Regions from separate parts of the Paenibacillus sp. F411 genome, predicted to be linked through region 3. Evidence: riboswitches for the same ligand, from Rfam matches in the RefSeq annotation. Region 3 holds a riboswitch; each other region holds the start of a gene.
What was found. A riboswitch is a leader RNA that binds a small molecule or an ion and turns the genes downstream of it on or off. The one in region 3 is predicted to bind cyclic di-AMP.

Region 1 (5,223 bases), on a different contig from region 3:
CCTTTACAGGGATATCCGGAAGATTTGAGGATGTATCGACGGGCCAAGACTTTAATATCACCATAGATTATGCCCACAATCCGGAAGGGCTGAAGGCTGCGCTGCTAACGGCTCGAGAGTGCACTTCAGGCAAAATTATTTGCGTCATGGGCTGTCGAGGTGAAAGAGACCGATTAAAGCGTCCCATCATGGCCGGTATTGCGGCTGATTTGGCAGATGGTGTTGTATTTACGTCAGACAATGTATACTCAGAGCAGATTGAAGATATCTTTCTCGATATGAGGCAGGGGCTGTCGGAGCAGCATTTGTCTAAGAGTGAATTTGTCGCGAACCGTCAGGATGCGATTCTTCAAGCCATTCATTCGGCGAATGCAGGCGATCGGATTCTGATTACCGGGCGTGGACACGAGAAATTCCTCTACACTTCTGACGGGTTGCAGCAGATGAGTGATGCCGACATTGTCCAGTCTCATATGGTGCGGGTGTAAATGTTAAATACTGCCGGAAATCCGGCAGTATTTTTATTTATCGAAACAGAGGAGGTTCAGCACATGAAAAAATCCTGGATATGGTTACTGTCCGCGGCGTTATTGTTCTCGTGCTCATCCAGTCCAGTACAGGATGAGTCATCCGGGGACCAGGAAGCCCCTGTGGATCAGCATTCTTCCGGCAGCCAAGCGCCGAAGCAGAATAGTGAGCAGGAAAGCTCCGACGGGTCGTACACGTACAGCGTAGTCGCAGAAGAATTGCAGATTCCATGGTCCATTGCGATCTCCGGGAAGGATATTTACATCAGTGAACGGGAAGGACAGATTGTATCGCTGAAGGATGGTCATCGGGAGCGTCTTCCGGTGGATACGAAGCAGCCTGTTAAGGCGCAGGGTGAAGGAGGGCTATTGGGCCTTGTGCTGGCCCCGGACTTTGCTAGCAGCCGATTAGCTTACGCTTATCACACGTACGAGGAAGGCGGCGAAATGAAGAATCGCGTCATACTCATTCGACAGGAGGAAGAGGCTTGGCAGGAGGTCGAGGCGTTCATTGAGGACATCCCGGGCTCTAATGTGCATAATGGCGGACGCATGAAATGGGGGCCCGATAAGAAGCTGTATTTGACTACCGGGGATGCAGGTGAAGGAGAGATGGCACAGAATGTCGAGAGCCTGGGCGGCAAAATATTACGTATGAACCCGGATGGCTCGATTCCGGAAGACAATCCTTTTCCGAACTCCTATGTGTATTCCTACGGACACCGCAATTCTCAAGGTCTTGCCTGGGATGCGGCAGGGCGCATGTTCAATTCCGAGCATGGTCCCAGCGGCCGTGTTGGCGGGCATGATGAGATAAACAGCATTGAGCCGGGCAGTAATTATGGCTGGCCGGATAACATCGGGGATGAGCAGCAGGAAGGGATGGTGCCTCCTTTGCTTCATACCGGCGAGGAAGCCATTGCCCCTTCGGGAACTCTTTATGAACAAGAGGATATGCTTCTGATTGCGGGTCTGAGGGGAGAAGCATTATACCGCTTTGATCTTGAAAAGAAGAAGCTGAACACTGTGCTGGACGGTGTCGGCAGAATTCGCGATGTACAGATGAGTGAGGATGGAGTCTACCTCATTACGAACAATACTGACGGACGCGGGACACCATCTCCAGGAGATGACCGCCTGCTGCTGCTTCAGCCAAAGCAAGAGCAGAAATGATTAAATATGCAGGAGCTGTTTAATGATAAAGGAGACCTGTCCAGGGCAGAATAAATCTTTTACAGGAAAGGAGCACATCTTATGTCAACCATATCACCTGAAAAGCTTCAGCAATGTATTGACGAGTGCCTGCGCTGCATGCAGGCATGCAATCGCTGCTACAGTGCCTGCCTGGAGGAAGAAGACCTGCAAATGATGAAGGAATGTATCCGAATGGATCGCGAATGTGCAGAGCTCTGCGCTTTTGCAGCTCAAGCAATGTCGATGAATAGCAGCTATATGAAGCAAATTTGTGAGGCCTGTGCTGAAATGTGCGAGGCTTGCGGAAACGAGTGCAGCAAGCACGAGCATGAGCACTGCCGTCAATGTGCGGAGGCCTGCTTCTCATGTGCCAAGGCCTGCCGGGAGATGGCGGCCTAACTAATACGCTATTATGAAGTCCTATAAACAGCCCTGAACACTTCCTAATGAATGTGTTTGGGGCTGTTTTTGTCATGCTCCAAGCCCTCACTGCAACCCATGACAAATTAGTTACAAAAATGATTGACAGCTTGTCCTGTGATGTACTACATTAAGGGAGAGAGTTACAAAAAATTCATTAATATGCCGAATTTCGATATAGAAAACGGGGGAACCACTGCCGGGTGAATTATTCTTGTTTGAGAGGGAATATAGGGGACCCTTAACCGAACCCTTAGCTAACTCCGTAGGCACCGAAGGGAGCACTATCTTTTGAAGAAGCTGCTATTGTCTGTATTAGGTTCTGCTTTAATCTTTTCATCGGGTGCGGTTACGGCATTCGCAGATCAGGGGCCGAAGCTTCAAGCTGAAGTGACTAAGCTTGTCGGAACCCCTTATAAGTGGGGCGGCACGACCGTAAGTGGATTTGACTGCTCCGGATTCATTTTGTACATATTCAGCAAGTATAATGTAGACCTGCCACGTACCTCCGCAGCCCAGGCTACCGTAGGTGTGAAGGTAGAGCGTGATGATTTAAGGCTTGGTGATCTGGTATTCTTCAATACGTCGGGCAGAGGCGTATCTCATGCCGGAGTCTACATTGGTAACGGTCAATTTGCGCATGCTTCCACCAGTAAAGGTGTAAGAATCAGCAAGCTGAGCGAGTCTTACTATGACAGCAAGTACGTGACTGCACGCCGGGTGATCGACCAGAAGGATTACATCCAGATGGTGGGCGAAATCAGCTAAGCAAGAGGTATTATGATTGGAATCAGGGGCCTGCGATGAACTTCGCAGGCTTTTTGTGTATCATGGAGATATGAAGGAGGGGGTGATTCCATGCTCAAGCGACTGAAGTCATATCTGAATCAACGCCGTAAGCCCGTTTCTAACCCTGAGCCGGAGCTCGTGATCACAACGGAGCGGGATGAAGAGCGCACCCTGCTTCTCATTAAATCCGGTGTGCAGAGGTCGGTAGAGCCGATCATCGGGGAGACCGTTCTTCAGATCGCGGAGATGCATCAGGTTGAATGGAGCTCCTTTTGCAAACGTGGAACCTGTGCGCGATGCCGCTGCATCATACTGGAAGGAGAGGAGCTGCTCTCCTCTCCGAACGAGGCTGAGGAGGCTCGGCTCGATCCGGAGGAGCTGGAGGAAGGCTACCGGTTAGGCTGCCAAGCCAAGGTGAAGCAGCCCGGAGATATGACGATTCGGCACACGCCTTATTTCTAGGAATAAGGAGAGCGCCAGATGCCGCATGCTATCTTGTATAACGGTTAGGAGGGAATGTGTATGACTCGAAACCTGCAAAAGGTGCCCTATGGATATGTCCCCCCTGTGGAGACAACCAAAGGCACACTGATCTATTATGATCCTTTTGAAGAAATCGGCAGAGAGCAAGGGCTGTCTCAAGCGGTACAGGTGAAGAGCGAGCAGGCATTTCAGCGGCTCGTGCTTTATCCACTCCATGAACAGACGATGAAACGAATGTATAAACGGGAGGGGACCTCCTTTTATAAAAGAGAAAACGCATTACAGGACTGGATTCAGGAGCAAAGCGTAGGTGATATCGAGCTGGACGCCTGGGAAGGCAAACGGAAAAAATACGTCCCGATCGAAGCCGCCCTCCGCCACCTGACCGAGAAGAATCCAGCTCCGTATTTTCTGCTGGTGTCTGGAGAAACAGCCAATGCCTTCGCCTCTTATCATGTGTTTCAGGAGTGGATTGTCAAGATTCGCTTGCTGCTTCTGGAGGAGCCCGCTTCACTTCATCCTCGGCTGCAGCAGTATGACAGCCGATGGAGCAGGATCACTTTATAATATCTACTGCCAAAAGTGATCGTTAGGCCGATTTCCGCGGAATTAGCCGGGTAGAAAGCATGATCGTTTCCACCGGTGCCCCCGGGCGATGCAGGCGCCGTTCCAGCGCTTCAATGGCCCGGGCACCCAGCTCTTCCTTGCTCAGCTGAATCGTTGTAAGTGGCGGAGCGGAGAGTGAAGCCCCCCACACATTATCTATGCCGATGACCCGGCAGTCCTCCGGAATGGAGTAGCCGTGTTTTTGCAAAGTCTCCATCCACTCCAGCGCGATATCATCGTTCGCCCCAATCCATCCGTCAGGACGCTCGTCCTCCGGGATCTGCTCCAGAGATTTCAGCACTTCATCTCCCCAATGACCTCTTTCGTAGGGCACCTGCCATTCCAGCAGAGTCGTGCCTTGCTGCAAAAAGTCACCACCCACACCTAATTGAACACCGATCCTTCGCTGCAAAAAGCTCGCCGAGCGTCCATCGTCGGTAATGAAGCCAATACGCCGACAATGCTGTGACTGGAGAAACGTAGAAGCTGTGGATCCGGCATTCACATCGTCATGGCGAACCGTATCACACTGCAGCAGCGGCTCCTGATGATCCACAAGGACTAAGGGAAGCTGGATATCTGCCATTCGCTGCAGCAGCGGATATGGAAAAGCCCCCATAACAATGATGCCAATGCATTGATCCCAATGGACATGAGGGGCAATGAGCTGCTCTGCCGGAACGTCTGCAGGCGACAGCTCCTGCGGCGGAGATACGATTGCATGCAGCCATCCTCGCTCCTCACAGGCTGCAAGCATGCCTGACAGAACCCGCTCCCAGTAATTCGGCTCGCCGCGGTTCTGCTGCTTCATGCAGATCAGCACGAAGGAAGCCTCCCGGTTGTCATCCGGCGATTCCTGGTTGTCAGGCTTAGCCATAGCTATTGAAGTGCGATAGCCTGATGCTCTGGCTAGCTCCAGCACCCGGCTGCGTGTCGCTTCACTGACGCCTGACTTACCGCTCAATGCTCTGGAAACGGCATATTTGGACAGGCCAAGCTGGTCGGCCAAGGTTTGAATCGATACTTTTCGTGACATATTCAATTCTCCTCTACGTTGATTCCTTGATTCCAATACTTCATGAAATCGCATTGACGTATAATACGCTCCGAAGTACACTAAAGGCTAATAACGTTATGATAGTTGATGATAACAAAAATAACAATATATAAAGAAGGCATTATATGCTTTATGCTCACTTCTTCA
Region 2 (5,223 bases), on a different contig from region 3:
GGTGGTATTACCGCACTCGATATTAAAGAGGCACAACAGTTTAACGAGGTATACGAGAAAAGAAGGTCCGCAGAGAACGGATAACGAGGGTCCATGGGGAAGATCCAATCACCACCTATACATTAAAAAAACACGCTTGGGTCTGCATGAGACCAAGCGTGTTTCGTGTGAAGCTATTATTTCTTCTCGGCGAGGTACATCGCCACATTAGCAATTTCCTCTTCCGACAGCGAATCCTTGAAAGCAGGCATGCCTGGTGGGCGGCCTTTAGAAATCACAGTGAAGAGGGCTTCAGCATCCAGCTTAGCGCCTACCTGATTCAGAGCTGGGCCTGCACCGCCTTGAAGCTGGTCTCCGTGACAGGTAATACAGCTGCTCTTCAGTACGGCTTCAGCGTCTGCTGCAACCATAGTAACCTCCGGCATGGTCGGCTTCGCTTCTTCTGCAGCCTCTTCTTTACCTGGAAGCGTGAACAACAATACAAGAGCCAACGCGCATGAGAAGAAGAAAATGCCGCTCATGATCCATTTCTGCATCGTCAAATCGTCCTTTCCTATGTATGTGCATGTATTCCTATTATAGACGATCCTGTCGGGACAGCAAAGCAGTTGTGACAAAAAAAGCACAGACATGCTCATCTGAAAGCTATAATATCACAGAATCGTGACAAAATGCAGTCTTTAGCTCGGCACATATTCCATACAATAAAACTCGGCCATCCCGGAAGGCGTAAGCTTCTCATAAGAATCCGTAATGCCAAAGCCGGCCTTGCGGTAGGTGCGGATCGCGCGCTCGTTCCAGGCCAGAACCTCCAGATCTAAGGGGCCGCTTGGATAACGGCGCTTGGCCTCGTCCACAATGGCCTCCACAAATCGCTTACCCATTCCATGTCCGCACCAATCAGGGCGCATCCCGAGACCGATGCGAATGACCCGGTCCAAGGGAAATAGCTGTGCGAACCCCCATAGTCTGTCCTGCTCATCCACTACAGAAAGATACTGCTCCTCCCGAATGAGGGGATCGCCGAATTCCACGCCAAGCTGAACCATTTGCTCCCACGGGAGCCAGCCATAAATATTGTAGGGCTCTGGATAACGCCAGCTGCATACGTCGATTGCATGCTCAAAGGTCATGGGAACTGCTCGAAATAAAGGGTATGAGTCAATCATGGGAGGCACCTCACGGCAAAGGGTTGTTTACGCTTTGAGAATATATAACATATTATTTTCCAAAATGTGTTTCATACTCAGGGATACGGGTATTAAAGCAGTAAGACGCACGAGAAGATAAAAAGTTGTGGCTTTTACATATTTTTTTGTAAAATGAAAAACCTTTTGCCTTCTTCCTGCGTTATAGAAGTATAGCACAAACAAAAGCCCCGAAGAGATGTTGGCGCATCTGCTTCGAGGCAAGTCAATGACATGAATTGGATTAGTTGTAATTCACGGCGACGGCCTTGTACTTGCTCTCACTCATGACCCGCTTGGCTCCGACATAACGCTTGGCGAAATAGCTGGAGTTGAGGCTGGTAATAGTGACTCCTTCGGAGCTGGAGGAATGAGCAAACTTGCCGTTGCCTACATAAATCCCAACGTGGGAAACACCGCGGCCTGTCGTATTGAAGAATACGAGATCACCGGCCTTCAGGCTGCTCTTGGACACAGAGGTCCCCACCTTATATTGAGCGGAAGAAACACGCGGTAAGGTGACACCGAGCTTCTTGAACACATAACTTGTAAATCCGGAACAATCAAAGCCTTTCGTCGTTGTTCCACCCATCTTGTAGCTTACGCCCATGACCGGCTTAATCGTGCTGGTAAGCTTTGAATCTGCGAAAGCGCTTCCGGCAGTAATGCTGAGCGCGAGCGCTAAACCAAGTGAGACTGCAGCCAACTTCTTCTTCACGTGAAAAGCTCCTTCCAAGCCTGCGAGGTTAGCTTAAGGGTTCGGTTGAGAAGGTTAACCTATGACCCCTCTGTTACAAGGTCAATTCACCCAGGACGGATCCCCCGTTTTCCTTACATTCGGAAATTCGGCTTTCTGAAAAATGTTAAAGTATTGGACTCAACGACAATATGGCTAGGTACATAAATGATGACATCAAGATGACAAATTTGTTACTATCACTTTCGTTATTTTAGCAGAGTATTTACATTTTGGCAAACAAAGGAACGATATTTAATAAAAAAAGAAACGGATGTCCCGGGAAACAGCAAAAAGGAGCTGTCGCCACAAGATTCAATCTTGTCGGCAGCTCCTTTTTTAGTGGACCGATAATTCTTTATTTTGTAGATGATGATTTAAATACGTGATACTGTGAGGCCATTCCCCACACCTGAAAAAGGCTCTTCAGGAAATAGGAAGCCTGCTGCAGCAATAGGCCGATCAGGCCCGACCACCATAAGGACATCCCGCCGATCAGTAACGAGGACAGCAGGGCCAGGCCGCCAATGAGCAGGGAGAGCGGAAGCGCGCTGCCGAGGCGGCGCAGGAACAAGAGCAGGGCTGCGGGAGTTCCTGTGCCGGACGTATATCCAAACTGCATGTACAGCAAAGCCAGACGGATGATCCATACATACAGAAGCCATCCCAGCACCCAGAGTCCCGGCTGCAGCAGCGCCTGCGGATGACGGGCTGCTTCAATGAAGGAAGGCAGGGCCTCCGGAAGTAACCAATACAAGGGCAGACCCAGCAGGATCAGCTCCAGGATATAGAACAGCGTCAAGGGCTTCCACAGCTTCCGCATGCCTTGAAAAAGAAACAGCCCCCGCTCCCCCTCGGCTTCCCGGTGAAGATGATACATCATTCCGGCCCGAATGCAGGGAGTCAGCAGAATATGCACAGCCGCAAGGAGAATCAGCATCCATACAGCACCGGGAAGCAGGCCGCCGCGGGTCAATGCCAGCTCTCCTTCAAAAAAATAAAGCAGTCTGCTCAGCTCATGCGGAGCGGGATCGGGGTATCGCAGCAGCAGCGGCACGACGATGGAGGAAATGAGGCGATACAGGCAGTACCCCCAGAGCAGCCGATATACAAACAGCAGAATGATGACATAAAACTGATCCTTCACACTTCCCCATCCTAAACCCGCGTATGTTCTCATATAATCCCCCCTACCATGACAGCGCTCCGTACAGCGTCTCGATCAGCTTGGTGACGCTCAGGTTCCAGCGTGTCACCTGCTTGGCCTCCATGCCGGCCTTTAAATAGTTGTTCACATGCTTGTTCTCAAGCACCATCGTGTAGTCGGGATCAGCCATCGCCCAGATCAGCGGGGAGGAGGAGGTCACCTTGAAGCGTGCAGCCTCGCCGCTGCCGTCCCACACCCGGCGGATCGTTTCTCCATTCTCAAAAGCGAACGTCACGGGCACCTGGTGAACCGGTCCTCCCCGGCTGCTCAGCGTCACTGTGGTCGTATAGGAAGGATGGTCTGCTGTACCGGTGGAGGCCCCCTCAATACTTTCCACGGCAACATCCATCATCTGTGCGCCATACACATAGTGGTCGAAATAGCTCTGCCATGATGATTCGGTGATCTGCTCTACAACCTGCTGGAAGTCCGCTGTAGTGGGATGCTTGAAGCGATATTTTTGGGCATAGGCTTTCATGATCCTCTCCATCGTCTTCGCACCGACATGCCGCTGAATGTCCTGAAGCACCAGCTTGCCACGGGTATACACGTTTTGGGCATAATGCTGGTGGGAGCCGTATTTCCATGCCTCCTGCGTCAGGGAGGAGGGCTTGGCAATGGACGCAGCCTGGGCTGCCGTGTTCGGAGTGAGGCCGTATTCCAGCTCCATCACCTTTTCCTCCGCGTAAGAAGTGAAGGCTTCATCGAGCCAGGCTTCTTCAAATTCATTGCTGGCTATCATGCCGTAGAAATACTGGTGGCCGATCTCATGAATGACTGTGCGCTCCAGCTCATAGCCAGGGGAATCATCCTTGGCCCCGAAGGCTGTGATGAGTGTCGGGTACTCCATGCCGCCGGCGCCATTGCCCTCTTCGGGAGGCACGACAATGGACAGAGTGGAGTATGGATACGTCCCGTACCACTTGCTGTAGGATTTCAGAGCCGCTTTGGCTGCATCGAAATAGCGGTCCTTCAGATGCTTGTGCAGCGGATCAAGATACAGCTTAATCTTGACTCCCGGCACCCCGGGTGCTGAAAAAGCTTCTTCGGCAGCGATAAAATCAGGGGATGCCGCCCAGGCGAAATCGTGGACATCATCGGCATAAAACTGATATATTTTTTCGCCGTCCGATGTGACTGCGGATTTGGTCGGGAAGCCGGTCGCGGCGACGATATAATGCTCCGGTACACGGATGCGTACGCTGTAGATGCCGAAATCGGCATAAAATTCAGAATTTCCGTGATACTGATGAAGGTTCCAGCCCTCCTCAGAGGCTCCCCGCGTTCCTGCTGGCTCATAGACACTGAGCTTCGGAAACCACTGCCCGGCCATTGTGAAATCCCCCGCGCTTCCCATTCGCGCGAATATTTTAGGCAGCTCCACTTGAAATCCAAGATGCAGGGTGATGCTCTCCCCGCCTTTTACCGGCCGGGGCAGGCGAAGCTTGACCAGCGTCTGATCGTTGATATTGCCGTCATCCGGCTGTACGTACTGAAGCCGGTGCAGCAGTGAGAGTCCGTCTGTCGTCTTGACCTCGGTAATGCTCATCGAGCCGAAGCCGTCCTGTGGCATGGTATCCGAACGGAGACGTCCGCCGGATTCCTTCATAAAGGTTGTATCTTTGGAAGCAAATGCATTGGGATAGAGGTGAAAATAAAGCTCGGTGACGGCTTTTTTTCCCGGATGAGTCCAGGTCAGGGTCTGTGTTCCGGTCAACTGGTTCTCTTCCGGCGTCAGGCGCACATCCATGTGATACTCCACCAGCCGGTTGCTGAGGGCAGGGGCCGGCAGATCGGGCTGCACCTTGGGCGGGGACAGCGGCGCTTTGACGGCAGACGGTGCTGTCCCGGATTCCGGACCGAAAGCGGGGTCGGCCGTACCGCTGAACCGGGCAATGAGCAGGAATGCTCCTGCCAGCATGACGAGCGCGAGCATGGATGAGAGAAAGACCTGGATACGTGGTGGGACCATTTCAATAACCTCCCGTTGACAAGCATGTACAGCATGTATATGTTTGCAATGGGATGATTATTAGTTAAAATAAAATTAATTACGGACAGGGCCTATGACAGCCTTGCAGCCTAAAGACAGT
Region 3 (5,223 bases):
TGTTTTGGTTTCATGTCCTTCTATCCCCTTATCCAATAATCATTTTGCCTTCCGGATACCGGTACAGCTCTTTTCCCTTCTTCGGCCCGAGCGCGAATACGAGTGTCAGCAGGCCGACCCGGCCCGCAAACATGGTCACCGTAATCAGTACCTTGCCGAGCAGGGACAGCTCGGGCGTCAGTCCCATGGACAATCCTACCGTAGAAAATGCCGAGGCCGTTTCAAACAGAATCGCCAAAAAGCTCGCATCCTCCGTTGTAGACAGCACCATAGCCACTGCTACAATAAACAGCAGAGCCAGCAGAGAGACCGTCAGTGCCTTAAAGATCCGCTCCTGCGCCAGCCGGTGACGGAACAGCACGATATCATCACGTCCGCGAATCATCGAAATGACGGCACCGATCATAATCGTAAAGGTCGTCGTCTTGATTCCCCCGCCCGCCGATCCCGGCGATGCTCCAATAAACATAAGAATAATGATAAAAAACTGAGTGGCCTGGCGCAAATCCGGAATATTCAAGGTGTTGGCCCCTGCCGTCCGCGGCGTGACGGACTGGAACAAGGAGCCCCACAGCTTGCCGTCCCAGCCCAGTGCGCCCAGCGTTTTGACATTCGTAAATTCAAATATAAATATAATGACCGTACCGATCACAATCAGCGCTCCCGTCATGGACAGCACCACCTTGGAGTGCAGGGACAGCTTCCGCCGGGTTTTATAATCTACGATTTCTGACATTACAATAAAACCGATTCCGCCGGATATAATAAGAAATAGGCTCGTAAGATTAACAAAAGGATCACTCACATAACCCGTCAGGCTTCTGAAATCTCCGAACAGATCAAAGCCCGCATTGTTAAACAGGCTGATCGCGTGGAAAACAGCAAAATAGGCCGCTTTGCCCAAGGGCATATCGAATGCCCATCTGGCCGTATAAATGATTACCGCCACCCCTTCAATATACAAGGAGTACAGCAGCACTCTTCGGATCAGCCGCACGATCCCTTCCATAGCGGTCTGATTCATGGCCTCCTGCAGGATCAGCCGATCCTTGAGCGAGATTCGGCGCTTGAGAACCAGTGCAATCAAAGTAGCCATCGTCATAAAGCCCAGGCCGCCTACTTGTATCATACACATAATGACGATTTCCCCAAACGTGCTGAAGAACGTTTCTGTATCCACAACGACAAGACCCGTAACGCAGGTTGCAGAGGTGGCCGTAAACAAGGCATCCATAAATCCGAGCCCTTCCCCGCTTTCGCTGGCTATGGGAAGCATCAGCAGAAAAGCCCCCGTCAAAATAATGGCACTAAAGCCCGCAACCAGAAACTGCGGCGGGGACAAGCGGAGCCATTTCAGCTTCCATTTCAACTTCCGTTTCACTTTGCTCACCTCTTAAAAATGGCACATAAAAAAGACACTGGAAATCCAATGCCTTTTTATCGCGTTTGGGTCCCTGTGCACACAGCCTACGAGGTTAGCTGACGGATTCGGGCATATCACAGGCTGCCCTATTCGCTTCTCCTGCAAAAAGCGAAATTCACCCCAATTACATGGTTCCCCCGTTTTCTTATCGAAACTCGGCTGATCTATTCAATTATCGTCATGACGTTCTGACATGATGTGATTATAACGCATGCAGCCAGGGAATATCCAAAACCGTTTTTGACGGAAATCCATGTAAAAAGGTTCAAATTAGCCATATTCCAGAATCACAGCATCCCCTTTTCTGAGGTTTTCGAAATCTTTCCCGTGTTTTCAGTTTTTTTCAAGCTATTTGAAGGTTTCCTTCCTTGGACCATGCGCCCTTATTTGTGCTCCCGGCATCCCAGCCTATATACTTCTAAATAACAAAGCCTTCAACAGAGTCATCAAACTGAAAATCCATTTCGCAATAAAGGAGGGACATCATGAATCGGTCAGGCTCCCCGCTGGTCCTTAGGCCAGATTTCAAGCCCTTGCTCCTGATGGCTTTGGCCGGCTGTATACTGTTTCTCGCCCTGCAGGTGTACCCTGCACTATATTCCGGGGCGTCAACACCCCAGCCCATCGACAAATCCGAAGCAGCAGCGGCGGCACAGCGCTTTTATACCGAACAGATGACGCTGAGTCCCGGCAGCAGCCAAGAGCCCTTAGTGACATATACTGCGCGCTCTGAGCTTTACGGCTACCTGATGAAGGAGAAGCTGGTGCAGCTCTATGACGAACAATTCAAGGAGAAATATCCTTATGAGCTGTACCGGGTCACTCTCGATCAAGGAAATAGCAATGCCATCCATGTCGATGTCAATATGCATACCGGAGCAATTGCCGGCTTCACCTACGATTCGCAGGACTCCGGCTATGAGGGCGCCATGCTGCAGGAGGGCCGGGCGCAGCGGCAGCTACTGCTCCTGCTCGAAGGAGAGCTGACGCTTGCGGAGAAGCAGGCTTTAGCTGCCCCTTGGGTACAGCGCGCAGGCTATGATCCCGAGCAGCTGACGATGGTCACAGGCAAACGTGAGCCCGGGCTGATCTACCGGGACCCTGATGCTAAGGCCGGGGATGCGGTGCTGCAGCTTGCCTTTACTTTTGAGAACGGACAGCTTCGTTCTTTCGAGCCGGCTTTTGCCGCTCCTGAATCTCATCTGGCTTATGTCGATCAGCAGACCATGGCTGCCGTGCTGCTTACCTTGCTGGGCTACGGGCTGTTCACCCTTCTCCTGGGCATCCTGGCCGTCATTTACAGCGTCAGAACCCGGATGTACATCTCCTGGAAGCGAGGCGTTCTGCTTGCAGTCATCGTGTTTGTAACGCAAATGCTCAATGTGTACAATATGCTGCCGTCCTATGAAGCTCAAGGGATGTCGGAGACCATGATCGGCGGGCGGCTTCTCTTCTATGCCGGCTACTCCCTAGTCTTTTCGGCCCTGGTCTACTTCTCTCTTGCCGGGGGAACAGGGCTGTGGCTCAAAGAGGATGGCTTGAATCCTTTTCCCGAGGTCCGTGAGACCGGTTATGGCCGCTATGTATTGCAGAGCATGAAGCTGGGTTATGTATGGGCATTTATCTTGATGGGCGTGCAGTCAATTATTTTTGTCGTTCTCGGGCTGACACTGAACACATGGTCAACCATTGACGCCAGCCAATCTCCCTACAATATGCTGTATCCGTGGCTGTTCCCTCTGATGGCATGGTTTGCCGGCATCATGGAAGAAACCGTATACCGCCTGTTTGGCATTAAGATGCTGTCCAAGATATTCCGGAGCACGCTGGCCGCAAGTCTGATTTCGTCCCTGATTTGGGCGTTGGGGCATACGCTGTATCCTATTTTCCCAATCATATCAAGGCCGATCGAGCTCATCGTTATCGGTTTACTGTTCAGCTTTATCTTTCTGCGGTATGGATATTTGGCGGTCATGTTCTCCCACATCGTCTTTAACAGCATCCTGATGGGCTTCAGCCTGGCGATGATGAATGGAACAGGGAACATACTCACAGGCATCTTCTACATGCTGCTGCCAGCCATCGTGGGGTATCTGATCCATGTCTTCCATCGTCCGAAGATCCTTCCCGGCCCCGCAGCATAAAGCGATTCATACAGCACTGCGATGACACTATAAAAGAGGCTGTCTCTTTGAATCAATCCAAATAAAGACATGGAGGAGCTGGGCTAACCGCCCTGACTCTTCCATGTCTTTATTATTAATCTTGCTTTGGCGAGACGAATTCATCCTCTCTATTCGTTTCCGCCATCGGTCTGCATCTCGTCATTCAACGCCTTCAGAATCTGCCTCGCCAACTTGTCGCCAATCGATAACGGGCGGAAATCCTCAATACTGGCTTCCTTGATCTTCTTCACCGAGCCGAAATGCTTCAGCAGCAGCTTGCGCCGCTTCTCGCCAATGCCGGGAATGGCATCCAGCTTCGAGGTGACCATCGACTTGCCCCGCTGCTCGCGGTGAAATGAGATGGCGAACCGGTGCACCTCATCCTGAATGCGCTGCAGGAGATAGAACTCCTGGCTGTCCCGCGGCAGCGAGACTGGCTCCGGCGGGTCACCGACCATCAGCTGAGCTGTCTTATGCTTGGCATCCTTGACCAGACCACAGACCGGGATAAAGAGCCCCAGCTCGTTCTGCAAAATGTCAGACGCTGCCGAGATCTGCCCTCTGCCACCGTCCACAACGATCAGATCCGGCATGGCAAGATTCTCCTTCAGCACTCGTTCATAGCGGCGCCGGATCACCTCGCGCATCGTCTCATAATCATCCGGCCCCTGTACGGAGCGTACCTTATATTTACGGTACTCTTTTTTGTCCGGCTTGCCATCAGTGAATACCACCATCGCCGAGACCGGATTTGCTCCCTGAATGTTGGAGTTATCAAACGCTTCGATCCGGTGCAGCTTCTCAATACCGATGACCTCACCGAGATTGGCAGCAGCGATCGTGGTCCGCTCTTCATCCCGCTCAATCAAGCGGAATTTCTCGTTCAGCGCGACCTTGGCGTTGTCCACCGCCATGCCAACCATCTGACGCTTCGTGCCGCGCTGCGGCACATACACCTTGACACCAATCCACTGCTGCAGTGCTAAAGCCGCTCCTGAGGGCTCCACCGCACCGGGACGGGCGATCTGCTGCTGCAGCGGATTGTCCTGCAGCGCGTCCTCCTCACTCTCCGTTGCTTCCGCTTCTAATGCTGCTTCGGCCGCCAGCGGCTCCTTTGGAACCGGAACCATAGATTGCAGCGCCGCCGCACTGACAGACGCTGCAGCCTGCTGCTCCGAAGAGGCTTCAGCTGTGCCAGCCGCCTCCCCGCCTTCGGAAGGCTCTCCTCCAGCCTGCTCCGAGGCCTCCACGGGATAAGGAAGCAGAATCTCTTGCGGCAGCGCCGGATTGTCGCTGTAATACTGGGCTACGAAGGACAGGAAATCACTGTAGGCTTCGCCGTAATACGGGAAAGCCGACGTGTTGCGCTGAACCATTTTGCCCTGGCGCATATAAAAAATCTGCACACACATCCAGCCCTTGTCTGTCCAATAGCCGAACACGTCCCGGTCCCGGGTATCTGCGGTCGTAATTTTCTGCTTCTCCATGATGGCATCAATATGCATAATCTGATCCCGAAGCTCTTTGGCCCGCTCGAAGTACAGCTCCTCAGCAGCCTCCTGCATCTTCCGCTGAAGCTCCTTCTTCACTTCCTCATGCCCGCCGCTCAGAAAGCCGCGAATGTCGTTCGTAATA

Region 1: another riboswitch for cyclic di-AMP. It lies ahead of JJQ72_RS09870 (C40 family peptidase); the one in region 3 lies ahead of JJQ72_RS07685 (TrkH family potassium uptake protein).
Region 2: another riboswitch for cyclic di-AMP. It lies ahead of JJQ72_RS18950 (C40 family peptidase); the one in region 3 lies ahead of JJQ72_RS07685 (TrkH family potassium uptake protein).

The regions. Positions count from the first base shown of each region.
Region 1 is NZ_JAGFIP010000007.1:159,914-165,136, forward strand. Features, by position in the region: gene JJQ72_RS09855 (UDP-N-acetylmuramoyl-L-alanyl-D-glutamate--2,6-diaminopimelate ligase) at 1-488, shown strand, start outside; gene JJQ72_RS09860 (PQQ-dependent sugar dehydrogenase) at 552-1,700, shown strand; gene JJQ72_RS09865 (four-helix bundle copper-binding protein) at 1,782-2,120, shown strand; cyclic di-AMP (ydaO/yuaA leader) riboswitch at 2,295-2,428, shown strand; gene JJQ72_RS09870 (C40 family peptidase) at 2,433-2,909, shown strand; gene JJQ72_RS09875 (2Fe-2S iron-sulfur cluster-binding protein) at 3,000-3,392, shown strand; gene JJQ72_RS09880 (hypothetical protein) at 3,453-3,980, shown strand; gene JJQ72_RS09885 (LacI family DNA-binding transcriptional regulator) at 4,003-5,055, opposite strand.
Region 2 is NZ_JAGFIP010000024.1:16,371-21,593, forward strand. Features, by position in the region: gene JJQ72_RS18935 (4a-hydroxytetrahydrobiopterin dehydratase) at 1-84, shown strand, start outside; gene JJQ72_RS18940 (c-type cytochrome) at 177-536, opposite strand; gene JJQ72_RS18945 (GNAT family N-acetyltransferase) at 681-1,169, opposite strand; gene JJQ72_RS18950 (C40 family peptidase) at 1,432-1,905, opposite strand; cyclic di-AMP (ydaO/yuaA leader) riboswitch at 1,909-2,048, opposite strand; gene JJQ72_RS18955 (hypothetical protein) at 2,282-3,103, opposite strand; gene JJQ72_RS18960 (M1 family metallopeptidase) at 3,114-5,102, opposite strand.
Region 3 is NZ_JAGFIP010000005.1:168,951-174,173, forward strand. Features, by position in the region: gene JJQ72_RS07680 (potassium channel family protein) at 1-14, opposite strand, end outside; gene JJQ72_RS07685 (TrkH family potassium uptake protein) at 29-1,369, opposite strand; cyclic di-AMP (ydaO/yuaA leader) riboswitch at 1,450-1,594, opposite strand; gene JJQ72_RS07690 (CPBP family intramembrane glutamic endopeptidase) at 1,909-3,567, shown strand; gene uvrC (excinuclease ABC subunit UvrC) at 3,717-5,223, opposite strand, start outside.